DNA from 2 places in the Lysobacter sp. DMC97 genome. Region 1 is predicted to be linked to the other one. Evidence: predicted binding sites of a transcription regulator. Region 1 holds the regulator's gene; the other holds the start of a gene.
The links. The regulator sigma-54, encoded in region 1, starts transcription at its own class of promoters, with help from an activator protein. The targets are predictions, from matches to a motif close to TGGCACGNGCNTTGC.
Positions count from the first base shown of each region.

Region 2: the regulator sigma-54 is predicted to act here: its motif matches at 2,926-2,940, upstream of glnA (type I glutamate--ammonia ligase).

Region 1 covers NZ_JBQUZR010000008.1:100,143-107,414, forward strand. Annotated here, with positions in the region: gene hprK (HPr(Ser) kinase/phosphatase) at 1-333, opposite strand, end outside; gene hpf (ribosome hibernation-promoting factor, HPF/YfiA family) at 394-717, opposite strand; gene ACT53Q_RS17330 (RNA polymerase factor sigma-54) at 932-2,365, opposite strand; gene lptB (LPS export ABC transporter ATP-binding protein) at 2,580-3,299, opposite strand; gene lptA (lipopolysaccharide transport periplasmic protein LptA) at 3,299-3,862, opposite strand; gene lptC (LPS export ABC transporter periplasmic protein LptC) at 3,885-4,445, opposite strand; gene ACT53Q_RS17350 (KdsC family phosphatase) at 4,442-5,014, opposite strand; gene ACT53Q_RS17355 (KpsF/GutQ family sugar-phosphate isomerase) at 5,017-6,051, opposite strand; gene ACT53Q_RS17360 (BolA family protein) at 6,186-6,416, shown strand; gene ACT53Q_RS17365 (hypothetical protein) at 6,467-6,796, shown strand; gene murA (UDP-N-acetylglucosamine 1-carboxyvinyltransferase) at 6,875-7,272, shown strand, end outside.
Region 2 covers NZ_JBQUZR010000002.1:363,833-371,104, reverse strand. Annotated here, with positions in the region: gene ACT53Q_RS04490 (ammonium transporter) at 1-227, opposite strand, end outside; gene ACT53Q_RS04485 (P-II family nitrogen regulator) at 217-555, opposite strand; gene ACT53Q_RS04480 (GNAT family N-acetyltransferase) at 847-1,317, opposite strand; gene glnA (type I glutamate--ammonia ligase) at 1,475-2,884, opposite strand; gene ACT53Q_RS04470 (patatin-like phospholipase family protein) at 3,050-5,314, shown strand; gene ACT53Q_RS04465 (S1 family peptidase) at 5,662-6,903, shown strand; gene ACT53Q_RS04460 (undecaprenyl-diphosphate phosphatase) at 7,062-7,272, shown strand, end outside.

The sequences.
Region 1 (7,272 bases):
GTCGGATTCCTCCGCGGCCTGACGCAGGTCCTCGGGACAGCGCTGGTCCTTACTGACGACCATCGCCAGCGGGCGGAACTGCATGATCTTCTCGATCGTCTCCCAGCGCTGGCGCGCGTCGAGCGCGTCCAGCCAGGCGAGTTCCTCGGTGCCGAGGATCTGCACCTTGTTCGGATAGATGATGTTGAGGTAACCGGCCAGCGACGGACGCCGGGCGACGGTATCGACGGCTTCGAGGAGCCGGTGTTCGCCGCGTTGCCCGGCGACCCAGCGCAACGCGAGGCGCTCCTGCTGCTGGTCGAACAGATCGCGCGCGCTGATGCTGGCAGTCATGGCGGGAGGCGGTAGGGGCGGGCCCGGCGACGCGCACGGCGCCGCCGGGCGGGACGGACGTCAGTCCGCGGTGCGCGCGAGGCTTTCCCCGCGGTGGTGGTCGACCAGCTTTTCCTTGTGCTTGATCAGCAGGCGGTCAAGCTTGTCGGCGAGCAGGTCGATGGCGGCGTACATGTCCTGGCCTTCGGCGTCGGCGTGCAGGGTGCGGCCGGCGAGCTTGATCGTCGCCTCGGCGCAGTGACGCGGTTTCTCGATGCTCAGCTGGGTGCGGATGATGTCCATCGGGTGTTCGAAATGCCGGCTGAGGCGCGAGAAGCGGGTTTCGACGTAATCGCGCAGTGCGGGAGTGACTTCGATCTGGTGGCCGTGGGTTTCGATACGCATCGACGGTGTCCTCTGTTGAGCCGGGCGTGTGACGCGCATCGCGATCCCGGCCCCGGCCCGCCGGCGTGCGATGCGGGCGGCGGCCTCGGCCGCTCGCCTCATGGGAGACATCGGGCCGGAACGGGGGGTGCACAAGGGCGGGTCGTCCGTTCCGATGCTCCGCTTCGACAGGGTACCCCAGCACGGCGCGGACGCAAGGGCGTGCCGCGCGCGTTCAGGCCATGCGCACGCGTTCGTGCGAGGCCGGGATGTTCATCGCTTCGCGGTACTTCGCGACCGTGCGCCGCGCCACCGGAACGCCGGAGGCCTTCAGGGTGTCGGCGAGCTTGGCGTCGGACAGCGGCTTGCGCGGGTTCTCGGCCTCGATCAGGCGCCGGATCATCGACTGGATCGCGGTGCTGGAGGCTTCGCCGCCGCCTTCGGTGCCGATGCCCGAGGCGAAGAAACTGCGCAGCGGCAGCGTGCCGCGCGGCGTGAGTGCGTACTTGCGTGCGATCGCGCGCGAGACCGTGGATTCGTGCAACCCGATCTCGGTCGCGACTTCGCGCAGGGTGAGCGGGCGCAGCGCCTGCTCGCCGAATTCCAGGAAGCCCGACTGCTGGCGGATCAGGCAGCGCACGACCTTGAGCAGCGTGTCGCCGCGCGCTTCCAGGTGTTTGAGCAGCCAGCGTGCTTCCTGCAGGCGACCGCGCAGGTAGGCGGCGTCGCTGGCGCTGGCGTGCTGGATCATGCCCTCGTAGCCGCGGTGGATCGTCAGTCGCGACTGGGTGCCCGCCAGCGCCGTGCGCCACAGGCCGTTGTGGCGCCAGATCACGCAGTCGGGCGTGATGTAGGTATCGGCGCTCATGCCGCCGAGCTGCGAGCCCGGACGCGGGTCCAGCGAGCGCACCAGTTGCATCGCGGTGGCGGCATCGTCGGCGGAAAGATGCAGCTCGCTCGCCAGACCGTCGATGCCGAGTTTCGGCAGCCGTTCCAGCGCCTCCTCGACGATGCGCAGCGCCGCGACGCGTCCCGGCGTGTCGTCCGCCAGCGCATGCAATTGCAGCGACAGGCACTCGCGCAGATCGCGCGCGGCGACGCCGGGCGGATCGAAGCGCTGGATCTGGTGCAGCACGGTCAGGATTTCGGCGGTGCCGACATGCACGTCCGGCAGCAGGGCTTCGGCGATCGCGTCCAGCGGTTCGCGCAGGTAGCCGTCGTCGTCGACGGCGTCGATGATCGCCGCGCCGATGCGCTGGTCCTGCGGCGACAGCCGGGTGAGATGCAGTTGCCACGACAGATGATCGTGCAGCGACTCGGCGTGGGTGAGCCGGTCCATCGGATCGAGGCCGTCGTCGTCGCCGCTGCCGCTGCCGGTCGCGCTCCAGTTGTCGGGCGGCTCCCAGCCATCGTCGGCTTCGGTTTCGGCCTGTTCGCGCGCGGGCTCCTCGGCGGCCTGCGATTCGGCCGTGGCGGGCGGCTCCGGCATGCCTTCGGGCGCTTCGCCCTCGGCGTTCTCGGCCCAGTCGAGCAGTGGATTGCTCTCGACCGCGACGGCGATCTCCTGTTCCAGCTCGAGCGACGACAACTGCAGCAAATGCAGGGCCTGCCGCAATTGCGGCGTCAGGACCAGCTGTTGCCCCAGCGATGTCTGAAGACGCGCCTTCATGTCCGTATGTTAGCCCCCCCCGTGCCACTCCGGGCAACCCTTGGCGCGATTCTTGCAAAGTCCGCGTCCGGTGGACCGGGATGCACGACACAACCCGGCGAAGCGAGGTCATGCATCCGCATTGGCGCACTCGATCGGTCGGTGCGCCGAGGTCGGTGAAGATCGATCGAGGGCGGTCGGCCGACGATGCGGCCAGGAATCAGAGGCGGAACACTCAGAGGCGGAACGATTCGCCGAGATAGACGCGGCGCACGTCGGGATTGGCCAGGAGTGCGTCGGGCGCACCCTGCGCGAGGACGGTGCCTTCGCTGAGGATGTAGGCACGGTCGCAGATGCCCAGCGTCTCGCGCACGTTGTGGTCGGTGATCAGCACGCCGATGCCGCGGTTCTTGAGATGGCGGACGATGCGCTGGATCTCGCCGACGGAAATCGGGTCGACGCCGGCGAAGGGTTCGTCGAGCAGCATCATCCGCGGCTTGGCCGCCAGCGCGCGGGCGATCTCGACGCGGCGGCGCTCGCCGCCGGAGAGGCTGGCGCCGATCTGTTCGGCGACGTGGGTGACCTGCAGTTCTTCCAGCAGCGATGCCAGCTCGCGTTCGCGGCCGTCGGCGTCAAGGTCCGGGCGCAGTTCCAGCACCAGGCGCAGGTTGTCGGCGACGCTGAGCTTGCGGAACACCGACGGTTCCTGCGGCAGGTAGCCGACGCCGCGCTTGGCGCGGGCGTACATCGGTTCGCCGGTGATGTCGTGGCCGTCCAGCACGATGCGGCCGGCATCGGCGTTCACCAGGCCCACGATCATGTAGAAGCAGGTGGTCTTGCCGGCGCCGTTCGGACCGAGCAGGCCGACCACTTCGCCGGCTTCGAGCTTCAGACCGAAATCGCGCACGACCTCGCGCGACTTGTAGCGCTTGCGCAGTCCCTCGGCGACCAGCATCAGGGCTTGCCCTTGGGCGCGTCGGGTTTCGGTGCGGGCTTCGGCGCCGGCGCGGTGCCGCCGTTCTGCGCCGATTTCGGCACGAAGGTCATGTTCACGCGACCGCTGTTGCCGCCGCTCTCGAGCCGGCTGTTCTTGAGGTCGTAGGTCAGGCGCTGGCCCGTGGTGCTGCCGCGCGGCGTGGTCACGGTGTAGTTGCCGGTGAGCACGATGACGTCGTTGCGGGTGTCGTAGTCGATGCGGTCGGCCTTGGCGTTCATCCAGGTGCCGTCGTTCATCTGCTGCTTCAGCGTCGCCGGCTTGCCGGTGAGCTCGGCGCGGGAGACATCGCCGCCGGCGCGATGGATGTCGGCGCGGTCGGCGTGGATCTCCATCGTGCCCTGGGTGATGACCACGGCGCCGGTGAAGGTGTAGACACCGCTGTCGTCGAGGCTGCCTTCGCTGTGCGCGGAGGCGATGTTCATGTTCTGGTTGCGGTCCGAATCGCGCGCGGTCGCGCTGCCTGCGCCGAGCGCGAGCATGGCCACCGCGAGCGCCGCGACGACGCGCGTGCGGCGGTGCATGCGACGGGTACGGAGGAGGGAATCAGCGTGGGCTCGGCGCATGGGTGGACTGGACCTCGGATCGGAACACGTAGCGTTTGGTGGTCGTGGACACCGCGAAACCGCGACCCCGGAGTATAGAACCGGGCTGGACGATGGTCACGACGGCGTCGGTGCTGGCGCGGTTCTGCTGCGGATAGACGTTCAGGCGCTCGGTGTTCATGGTCACCGGTCGCAGTTCGTCGCTCGGACCGTTGGCCTTGACCTCGCCGAGCAGGCGGATTTCCTTCTGGTCCGCGCTGACCCAGCCGGTCTTGCTGCGGATGTCCCAGTAGCGGCCTTCGCCGTTGGGCACGAAGAACACCGGCGTGGTCAGGTTCATCGTCTGGTCGCCGGGGCGACGCGCCAGCGTCGGCGCACGCAGGGTGAAGGATTCGCGGCCGTCGGCGTTCAGCGCGACCAGTTCGAAGTCCTCCAGCACGTAGTCCGGGCGGTCGGCCGGGCCCGTGGCCAGGGCCTGCGGCGCACGGTGCCGCCACACCGCCCAACCGGCCAGCGCCGCGCCGGCGATGAGCAGCAGGACGAGGATCGGCCGCCAGTTCATGCGCGGTCCCCGGTGATGCCGGTGGGCGCCATGTCGACCGGGAAATGGCCCTGCGCCGCGAGCAGCAGGTCGCACAGCTCGCGCGCGGCGCCGCGGCCGGCGCGGGCGCTCGTGCGCCAGTGCGCGGCGGCGCGGGTGGTGGCGTGGGCGTCCGCGGGAGAGACCGCGAGACCGCAGGCGCGCATGACCGGCAGGTCGGGCAGGTCGTCGCCCATGAAACAGACCATCCCGGTGTCGATGCCTAGCTCGGCGCACAGCGCCTGCACGCAGCCGAGCTTGTCCTTCACGCCGATGTGGGCGCGCACGCCCAGTTCCTCGGCCCGGCGCGCCGCGACTTCGCTGCGTCGCGCGGTGATGAAGGCGACCTCGATCCCGGCCTTGCGCAGCAGCACCAGGCCCTGGCCGTCATGCACGTGGAAGGCCTTCAGCTCGCGGCCGTCGGCGTCGAGGAAGAGGCGGCCGTCGGTGAGCGTGCCGTCGACATCGAAGCACGCCAGCCGGATCCGCGCGGCGCGGGCCACGAGGGTGTCGTCGAGGTCGGCGAGGTGCGCCGGGATCGTGAGCGTCATCCTCACACCACCCGCGCGCGCAGCAGATCGTGGATGTTCAGCGCGCCGACCACGCGACGGTCGCCGTCGACGACCAGCAGCGCGTTGATCTTGTGCGCTTCCATCAGCTGCGCGGCTTCCACCGCCAGTGCGTCGGCGTCGATGACCACCGGCGCGCGGGTCATGACCCGGTCGATCGGCGTCGTGTGCACGTCGGTGGCGGGATCGGCCAGCGAACGGCGCAGGTCGCCGTCGGTGTAGAGGCCGAGCAGGCCGCCGGCGTCGTCGACCACCGCGGTCATGCCGAGGCGCTTGCGGCTCATCTCCAGCAGCGCGTCGGCGAGGGTGGCGTCGGGGCCGACGCGGGGGACGTCATCGCCGGTATGCATCACGTCGGCGATGTGCAGCAGAAGGCGGCGGCCGAGCGCACCCGCGGGATGCGAGCGCGCGAAATCCTCGGAGGTGAAGCCGCGCGCTTCCAGCAGCGCGACGGCGAGGGCGTCGCCCATCGCCAGCGACGCGGTGGTGCTGCTGGTCGGCGCCAGCGCCAGCGGGCAGGCCTCGGCCGGCACGCTCACGTCGAGGTGGAGGTCGGCCTCGCGGGCCATCGTCGACTGCGGGCGGCCGGTCATCGCGATCAGGCGGTTGCCCTGGCGCTTGAGCACCGGCAGCAGCATCAGGATCTCGTCGGATTCGCCCGAGTAGGACAGCGCCAGCACCACGTCACGGTCGGTGATCATGCCGAGGTCGCCGTGGCCGGCTTCGCCCGGGTGGACGTAGAAGGCCGGGGTGCCGGTGGAGGCGAGGGTGGCGGCGATCTTGCGGGCGACGTGGCCCGACTTGCCCATGCCCATGCAGACCACGCGGCCGGTGCAGGCGAGGATCGTCCGGCAGGCGGCGGCGAAGGCGCCACCGGAGGTCGGGTCGTCGATCCGTGCCGCCACTGCGGCCAGACCGTCGCGCTCCACCTCGAACACGCGCCGGCCGCTGGCGGCCAGCGTGGCGTCGGAGGCAGGGACGGGAACGGGCGCGGAGGCGGTCGGGCGGGGCGTCGCCATTGGGGAGCCGGCGGCTTTCCGTTAAGCTGGGCGGCCCATTCTACGCACCGCCATTCAGGTTTGCCCGGACGGCCGATGAATGCGCGACTTGCCCGATGGGCCCCCTCCGACGCCTCCCCGACCGACACCCCGCCATGACCCCAGACGCCATCCGCCAGCTCATCGAACAGGGACTGCCCGGCGCGCAAGCGCGGGTCTTCGGCGACGACGGGGTGCATTTCGAGGCGCTGGTGGTGTCCGAGGCCTTCCAGGGCAAGCTGCCGCTGGCCCGCCACCGCATGGTCTACGCCACGCTGGGCACCCTGATGGGCAACGAGATCCACGCGCTGTCGCTGAAGACGCTGACCCCCGCGGAAGCCGGCTGAACCCGCGCGCCGCCCGCGTCCCGCCCTTGCCATCGTTTCCGGGAGTCCGCATGCGCTTCGTGATCGCGATGTTCCTGCTGCTGGCGCTTGCCGGCTGCCGGACGATGTCCCCGGCGCCGGCCGCCGCATCTGCGGTCATGGTCGGTGGCGATGGCGCGTCGATGGCGACGGCAGTGATGATCGACGCCACCAATGAAGCCGACGGTGTCGCCGCCGAATACGCCTGGCTGCGCGCGCACTTCCCCGGTGCGCAGATCGTCAACCAGAGCCTGCTGACGCCCTCCGGCGACCACGTCTACGACGCCATCGAATTCACTGCCAGGGACGGCACGAAGCACACCGTGTACTTCGACATCTCGCGCTTCTTCGGAAAGATGTGAACGCGGCGCACGTCGCCGCGCACCTTCCGCAGACCGCATCCCGCCGTTCCCTCCCATTCCCGCACGAACCCCACTTCCATGCAGAAAATCGTCGTCACCGGCGGCGCCCCGCTCCAGGGCGAAGTCCGCATCTCCGGCGCCAAGAACGCCGTCCTGCCGATCCTGTGCGCGACGTTGCTTGCCGACGGCCCGGTCGAGATCGGCAACGTGCCGTACCTGCACGACGTGGTCACCACGATCAAGCTGCTGCGCGAACTCGGCGCGCAGGTCGACCATGACCGCGACGCCGGCGTCGTGCGCGTGGATGCACGCAGCGTGCACAGCCACGTCGCGCCGTACGAACTGGTGAAGACCATGCGCGCGTCGGTGCTGGTGCTGGGCCCGCTGCTGGCGAAGCACGGCGCGGCCGAAGTGTCGCTGCCGGGCGGTTGCGCGATCGGTTCGCGGCCGGTCGACCAGCACATCAAGGGCATGCA
Region 2 (7,272 bases), on a different contig from region 1:
GCGGCGGCAGGCGCGGTGGTGGAATCACCGGGCGCGGGGGCCGCGTCGGCGGCGGCGGGAGTTTCCGCTTGCGCGGTCGCGCCGGGCTCGGACTGCGCCGTGGCCGCGAACGCGAAACAGGTGGACGCCGCGCCGACCAGCAGCGCGAGCGCGAGGGCACGGGTCCGTGACCCGAAGAAGGTTGCAGGCGTCATGGGACGATCTCCGAGGCGGGGGTTAGAGCGCATCCGGGCCGACTTCGCCCGTGCGGATGCGGATGACCTGTTCCAGCGCGGTGACGAAGATCTTTCCGTCGCCGATCTTGCCGGTGCCTGCGGATTGCTGGATCGCCTCGATCGCGGCGTCGAGCCGGTCGCTCGCGACGGCGACCTCGACCTTGATCTTCGGCAGGAAATCGACGACGTATTCCGCGCCGCGATACAGCTCGGTATGTCCCTTCTGTCGACCGAAGCCTTTCACTTCGGTGACGGTGATGCCGGACACGCCCATCTCGGACAAGGCTTCGCGCACCTCGTCGAGCTTGAACGGCCGGATGATGGCGGTGATCAGTTTCATGCGCTCTCCCCGTGGATGGAAGGACCGGCACCGGAGTGCCGGCGTTCTGTCTGGCGCCGGTGTCCACCGCAGGCTGCCCTGCGGTGGACATCGGCTCCCGGAGACCACAACGCATCCGACGTGGGGGAAGGAGTTGCGTCGTGTTCGTCCGCGACCTCGTGGCCGGACGCGCCAGCGCGTGTGCGCCGCGCCCGGCCGAAACCTGTGGCTGAAACCTCCCGGCCGGCGCCCCGCGCCTGGCCGCAACCGCTCGCCTGTGCCCCGCCAGGGGCCTTGCCGCTTCGCTCCTCGTCAGTCCGGACCCTGCAATTCGAGGGTCATGAACACGCTGTACGGATCCTCGACGTAGTCCGCGAACGGACCGCATTCCGTGAACCCGAACCGCGCGTACAGCTCGCGCGCCGGCGCGAAGGCCTCGGGGGCGCCGGTCTCCAGGCTCAGTCGCCGGTAACCGCGCTCCCGCGCCGTGCGCAGGACGTGCCGCAACAACGTCGCCGCCACGCCCTTCCGCAGATGCGCCGCGGCGGTGCGCATCGACTTGATCTCGCCGTGCGCGTCGTCCAGCTGCTTCAGCGCACCGCACCCCATCAGCCCGCCCCGGTCGTCGCGCAACGTCCAGAACGTGATCTCCGGGCGACGCAGCGCGTCCAGGTCCAGCGCATGCACGCTCTCGGGCGGCGAGTGGCGATGCATGTCGTCGAGATGGGCCTGCAGCAGCGCGACGATGTCGTCGCCGCGCAGGTCATCGATCGCGATGTGCATGGCCTCTTCTCCGCGTGCGTGCCGCATCGATTGCCCCCACCCCGACCCTCCCCCGCATGCGGGGGAGGGAGATGAGACGTCCGGTGCGCCGTGTCGCGACGGTCGCCCTCACCCCAACCATCCCCTTCGCCTGCGGCGAAAGGGAGGGGGAGACACATCAGATCGTGTAGTACATCTGGTATTCGAGCGGGTGGGTCGCCGCGCGGAAACGCGTGACTTCCTGCATCTTCAGCGCGATGTAGCCGTCGATGAAGTCGTCGGAGAACACGCCGCCGGCCTTGAGGAACTCGCGGTCCTTGTCCAGCGCTTCCAGTGCCTGGTCCAGCGAGTGGCACACGGTGGGGATGTTCTTCTCTTCTTCCGGCGGCAGGTCGTACAGGTCCTTGTCGCTCGGCGAACCCGGGTCGATCTGGTTCTTGATGCCGTCCAGGCCGGCCATCATCAGCGCGGCGAAGGTGAGGTAGCCGGTCTGCATCGGATCGGGGAAGCGGATCTCGATGCGGCGCGCCTTCGGGTTGGCCACGTACGGGATGCGGCACGACGCCGAACGGTTGCGGGCCGAGTAGGCCAGCATCACCGGCGCCTCGAAGCCCGGCACCAGGCGCTTGTAGCTGTTGGTGGTCGAGTTGGCGAAGGCGTTGATGGCGCGGGCGTGCTTGAAGATGCCGCCGATGTACCACAGCGCCAGCTGCGACAGGCCGCCGTAGCCGTCGCCGGAGAACAGGTTCACGCCGCCCTTGGCCAGCGACTGGTGCACGTGCATGCCGCTGCCGTTGTCGCCGACCAGCGGCTTGGGCATGAAGGTGACGGTCTTGCCGTTGCGGTAGGCGACGTTCTTGATGACGTACTTCATCGTCAGCAGTTCGTCGGCCTTGGTCACCAGCGAGTTGAACTTGGTGCCGATCTCGCACTGGCCGGCGTTCGCGACTTCGTGGTGGTGCACTTCGACTTCGATGCCCAGCGAGGTGAGCGTCTTGCACATCTCGGCGCGCAGGTCGTGCAGCGAGTCGAGCGGCGCGACCGGGAAGTAGCCGCCCTTCACCATCGGCCGGTAGCCGGTGTTGCCGCCTTCGTACTCGCGGCCCGAGTTCCAGTGCGCCTCTTCCGAGTCGACGTGGAAGAAGGTGTGGCCCATGTCGTTGGCGAAGCGGACGCTGTCGAAGATGAAGAATTCCGGCTCGGGGCCGAAGAACGCCTGGTCGGCGATGCCGCTGGCCTTGAGGTAGGCCTCGGCGCGCTTGGCGACGCCGCGCGGATCGCGGTCATAGGCCTGCATGGTCGCCGGGTCGAGGATGTCGCAGGTCAGCACCAGGGTCGGATCCGCGGTGAACGGATCGAGGAACGCGGTGCCGGCGTCCGGCAGCAGGATCATGTCGGACTCGTTGATGCCCTTCCAGCCGCTGATCGACGAGCCGTCGAACATCTTGCCTTCTTCGAACAGGCCGGGCTCGATGATCGAGGCGGGGAAGGTGACGTGGTGCTGCGTGCCGCGCATGTCGGCGAAACGCAGATCGACGAATTCGACCTTATGATCCTTGACGAGTTTTTCGACGTGCTCGAGGGACATCTTCGGAAGCTCCGAACGGGTGAAGGGATGCGGTCTTCATTGCAAGCCCCGTGCCAGCCCGGAAACGGGCGCAACCCCTTGATCTGAAAGGGCGCGCCTTCCATCACCCGTCATCGTTCGCACCAATTTGGTGCGTCATTCGCTCTCTACGCACCATTCTGGATCATGTCGACACGGACCCCGCCCCTGCCCCGCCGCCTTCCCGTCGCCCTCGCCCTGCTGCTCGCGCTCGCCCCCGCGGCATACGCGCAGGACGACACCGCGGACCTGCCGCGGGCCGAGGCGCGGACCGACGTCCCGCCCCCGGCCGGTGGCTACGACACCTGCCTGGTGCTCAGCGGCGGCGGCGCCCGTGGCATGGCCCACATCGGCGTGATCAAGGTGCTGGAGCGCGAACGCATCCCGGTGGACTGCATCGTCGGCACCAGCATGGGCGCGGTGGTCGGCGGGCTGTACGCCAGCGGCCTGGGCGCGGCGGAGATCGAGGCGCGGCTGCGCGCGCTGGACTGGAAGACGATGTTCTCCGACCGCGTCGACCGCCGCGATTTCCCGGCGCGGCGCAAGGCCGAGGACCGCAGCTTCCTCGCCAAGGGCGGGTTCGGCCTGCGCGACGGCAAGCTCGGCGTGGCGCCGTCGCTGTTCGAGGGCCAGCGCCTCGCGGTGGCGCTGCGCACGGCGATGCTGCCGAGCGCGAACATCGACGACTTCGACGCGCTGCCGATCCCGTACCGCGCCATCGGCACCGACCTGGAAACCGGCGAGACCGTGGCGATGGACCACGGCGATCTCGTCAACGCGATCCGCGCGAGCATGGCGGTGCCCGGCGCGTTCTCGCCGGTGAGCTACGGCGAGCGCTCGCTGATCGACGGCGGCGTGTCGATGAATCTGCCGGTGGAAGTGGCGCAGGCGCTCGGCGCGCGGCACGTGATCGCGGTCGACATCGGCGCGACGCTGAAGAAGCGCGACCAGTTGCTCGACCCCTTCAGCATCACCGACCAGATGGTGACCGCGCTGATGCTGCGCGAGACCCAGCGCCAGCGCGATCGCCTGCGCGCGGACGACGTGCTGATCGTGCCGACGCTGGGCGACCTCAGCTCCACCGACATGACCGCGGGCCTCGACCAGGGCGTGCCGCTGGGCGAAGCCGCGGCCGAGGCCGCGCTGCCGAAGCTGCGCGCACGCCAGCTCTCGCCCGAGGCCTACGCGGCCTGGCGCGAGACGCGCCTCGCGCGGCTGCGCCCGATCGGCCCGATCGAGAAGGTGGAGCTGGTCAACACCTCCGCCGTCGACGACACCGTGATCCGCGCGGCGATGACGGCGAAACCGGGCGACACGATCGTGCCGGAGAAGATCGAGCGCGATCTGTCGCACCTCTACGGCAGCGGCGAATTCTCCCGCGCCTACTACACGGTGACCGACGGCGCGAAAGGCGGCAGCGTGCTGACCTACGTCACCCGCAGCCGGCGCTGGGAAGAAGACGGCACGCTGAAGTTCGGCCTGTTCCTGCAGGACGATTTCGAAGGCCATGCGGACTACCAGCTGGGCGCGCGCTTCGGCAAGCGCGAACTCAACCGCTTCGGCGGCGACCTGCTGCTCGAAGCGCGGCTGGGCGATCGCAACCGCGCGTTCGCCGAATGGAACCAGCCGCTGGATCCGCGCCGGCACACCTTCTTCCGCTCGTCGCTGGAATGGCTGGGCCGCAACGAAACGCTGCTCGACGACGACGCGCTGGTCGGCAGTTACCGCATCGAACACTGGCAGTTCCGCGCCGGCCTCGGCCTCGACCTCGGCGACTGGGGCGAAGCCTCGGTGACGCCGTTCACGCGCCGCAACCATTTCCGCGTGCGTTCCGGACCGCTGCCGATCGGATTGCCGAACGGCAGCACCAGCGCCGGCGCCGAATTCGCGTTGATCCTCGACACCCAGGACGACGCCGAATTCCCCGCGCACGGCTGGTACCTGCATGCGCGCCACGCGCGCTACCTGCAGGCGTTCGGCAGCGACACCCGCGGCTTCACCACGCGCCTGGAGACGTCGTACGCGTTCAGCGCGCTGGGCGGACGCTGGCTGGCGAGCGCGAATGCGCAGGACCGCCGCGGCGACGCCTACGAGGACATCGCCCACCTCGGCGGCCTGTTCCGGCTGTCGGGCTACGGCATCGACACCCTGCACGGCACCGGCGCGGCGGTGGCGACGCTGCAATACCGCCGGCCGCTGGCGCAGGTGCTGGAATACCCGCTGTTCCTCGGCGGCTCGCTGGAAGCCGGACAGGTGTGGCAGCGCGGCGAATCGCCGTCGGCGGAGCGCACGCTGTTCGGTGGCAGCCTCTACAGCGCGCTCGACACGCCGCTGGGCCCGATCTACTTCGGCGTCGGCATCGCCGAACATGGCGAGGAAGCGGTGTTCCTGCGGCTGGGTCAACCAGACTGAAGCAGCTGGACTGAAGCAGCCGGGCTGAAGCAACACGGTTGAACCGGGCGGCGACGCACGACGCGACGCGCGCCCTACCGAGACCAATGTCGAACGCGCGCGATGCGCGTTTCCGCGACGCGCGTCACCCGGGATCGCCCGGTGTGAGAACGACGCGGCATAAAGTGCGGGTGTCACGCATGGATCGCGGACACGACACGCAATCACGTCGGTTCCGACCCCACCGAAGGAACCGATCGTCGCTTCGCGGGATGAAGCCGCGATGCCGGCATCGTCGATGCGCACCATGCGGACCGGCGGCCTCCCCCACCGTGCCGCCGCATTCCCCCGATGAGAAGGAGCTTCACATGCGCAACACTCCGATGTCCGGACGCCTCCGCGCGTCCATCCTGTCGTTCGCGATCTGCGCGACCGTCGCCGCCCCCGCGACGATGGCCGCCACCGGCGACGATGCCACGCAGGTGCCCGCCAATCTCCGCTTCGCGATGCAACGCGACCTCGGCATCATGCCGGGCCAGATCCCGCAGTACCTCGCCGCGCAACGTCGCGCGCCCGACGTCGAACGCCAGGCCCGCGCGACGCTCGGCGACGGTTTCGCGGGCACGTGGCTGGAGCGCAACGCGCGCGGCGAATTCGAGCCGGTGGTCGCGGTCGCCGGTGCGCGTGCCGCGGCGAAGGCGGGCGCGCTCGGCGCACAGGTCCGCGTGGTCGCGCACAGCCTGTCCACGCTGCAGGCGACGCAGGCGCGGCTGGACGCCACCGCGCGCGCAGCGCGCAGCGTGGCGAAGGCCGGCCGGCTCGATCCGGGCATCCAGTCCTGGTACGTCGACCCGCGCAGCAACCGCGTGGTGGTGACCACGGACGTCGGCGCGACCCGCGCCGCGATCGACTTCGTCGCCGCGAGCGGCGCCGACGCCGCCACCATCCGCTTCGAGACGTCGACCGCACGGCCGATGCCGGCGCAGCAGGCGACGTTCGACATCCGCGGCGGCGACCAGTACCTCATCGGCACCGGCGGCTGGTGCTCGATCGGATTCTCCGTCACCCTCGGCGCCGCGAACGGTTTCGTCACCGCCGGCCACTGCGGCACGCTCAACACGACGGTGACCCATCCCTCCGGGCAGTCGATCGGCTATTTCGCCGCCTCCGTGTTCCCGGGCAACGACTATGCCGTGGTCCACAACACCAACCCGCAGGGCATCCCGCGGCCGTGGGTGAACGCCTACAGCTACGGCGGCAACCTGCCGATCCGCGGCGACATCCCGGCCACGCTGAACGCGACGATCTGCCGCTCCGGCGCACGCACGGGCGCACGCTGCGGCACGCTGGTGGCGACGGGCGTGACCGTCAACTACGGCGCTTCGGGCATCGTCAACAACCTGTCCCGCTCCAGCGCCTGCGTGGGTACCGGCGATTCCGGCGGTTCGTTCGTGACCCCGGACGGGCAGGCCCAGGGTGTGACCTCGGGCGGTTCGTTCAACGCGGGCACGACCGAGAACTGCACCGTGGGCACGCCGATCACCTTCTTCCAGCCGTTGCGGCCGATCCTCGCCGCCTTCCCCGGCCTGACCCTGGTGGTCTCGCCCTGACCGACCCGCCCTGATCGACCCGCCATGGGCATGCGCGGCGACACGGCATGCACGACGGCACGACGCTCCCCCCGGACTCGGGGGGAGCGTCGCGATGACGGGCCGGACGCGCTGCATCGCGACCGCTACACTTCGCCTTTGCCTTCGCGACCCATCGCATGTCCGACCTGCTCGCCGCTCTCCTCCTCGGCATCATCGAGGGCATCACCGAATTCCTGCCGATCTCCAGCACCGGCCACCTGATCGTCGCCGAGCGCTGGCTGGGCCATCGCAGCGACCTGTTCAACATCGCGATCCAGGCCGGCGCGATCCTCGCGGTGGTGGCGATCTACCGGCAGCGACTGTGGCAGCTGCTGGTCGGCTTCCGCC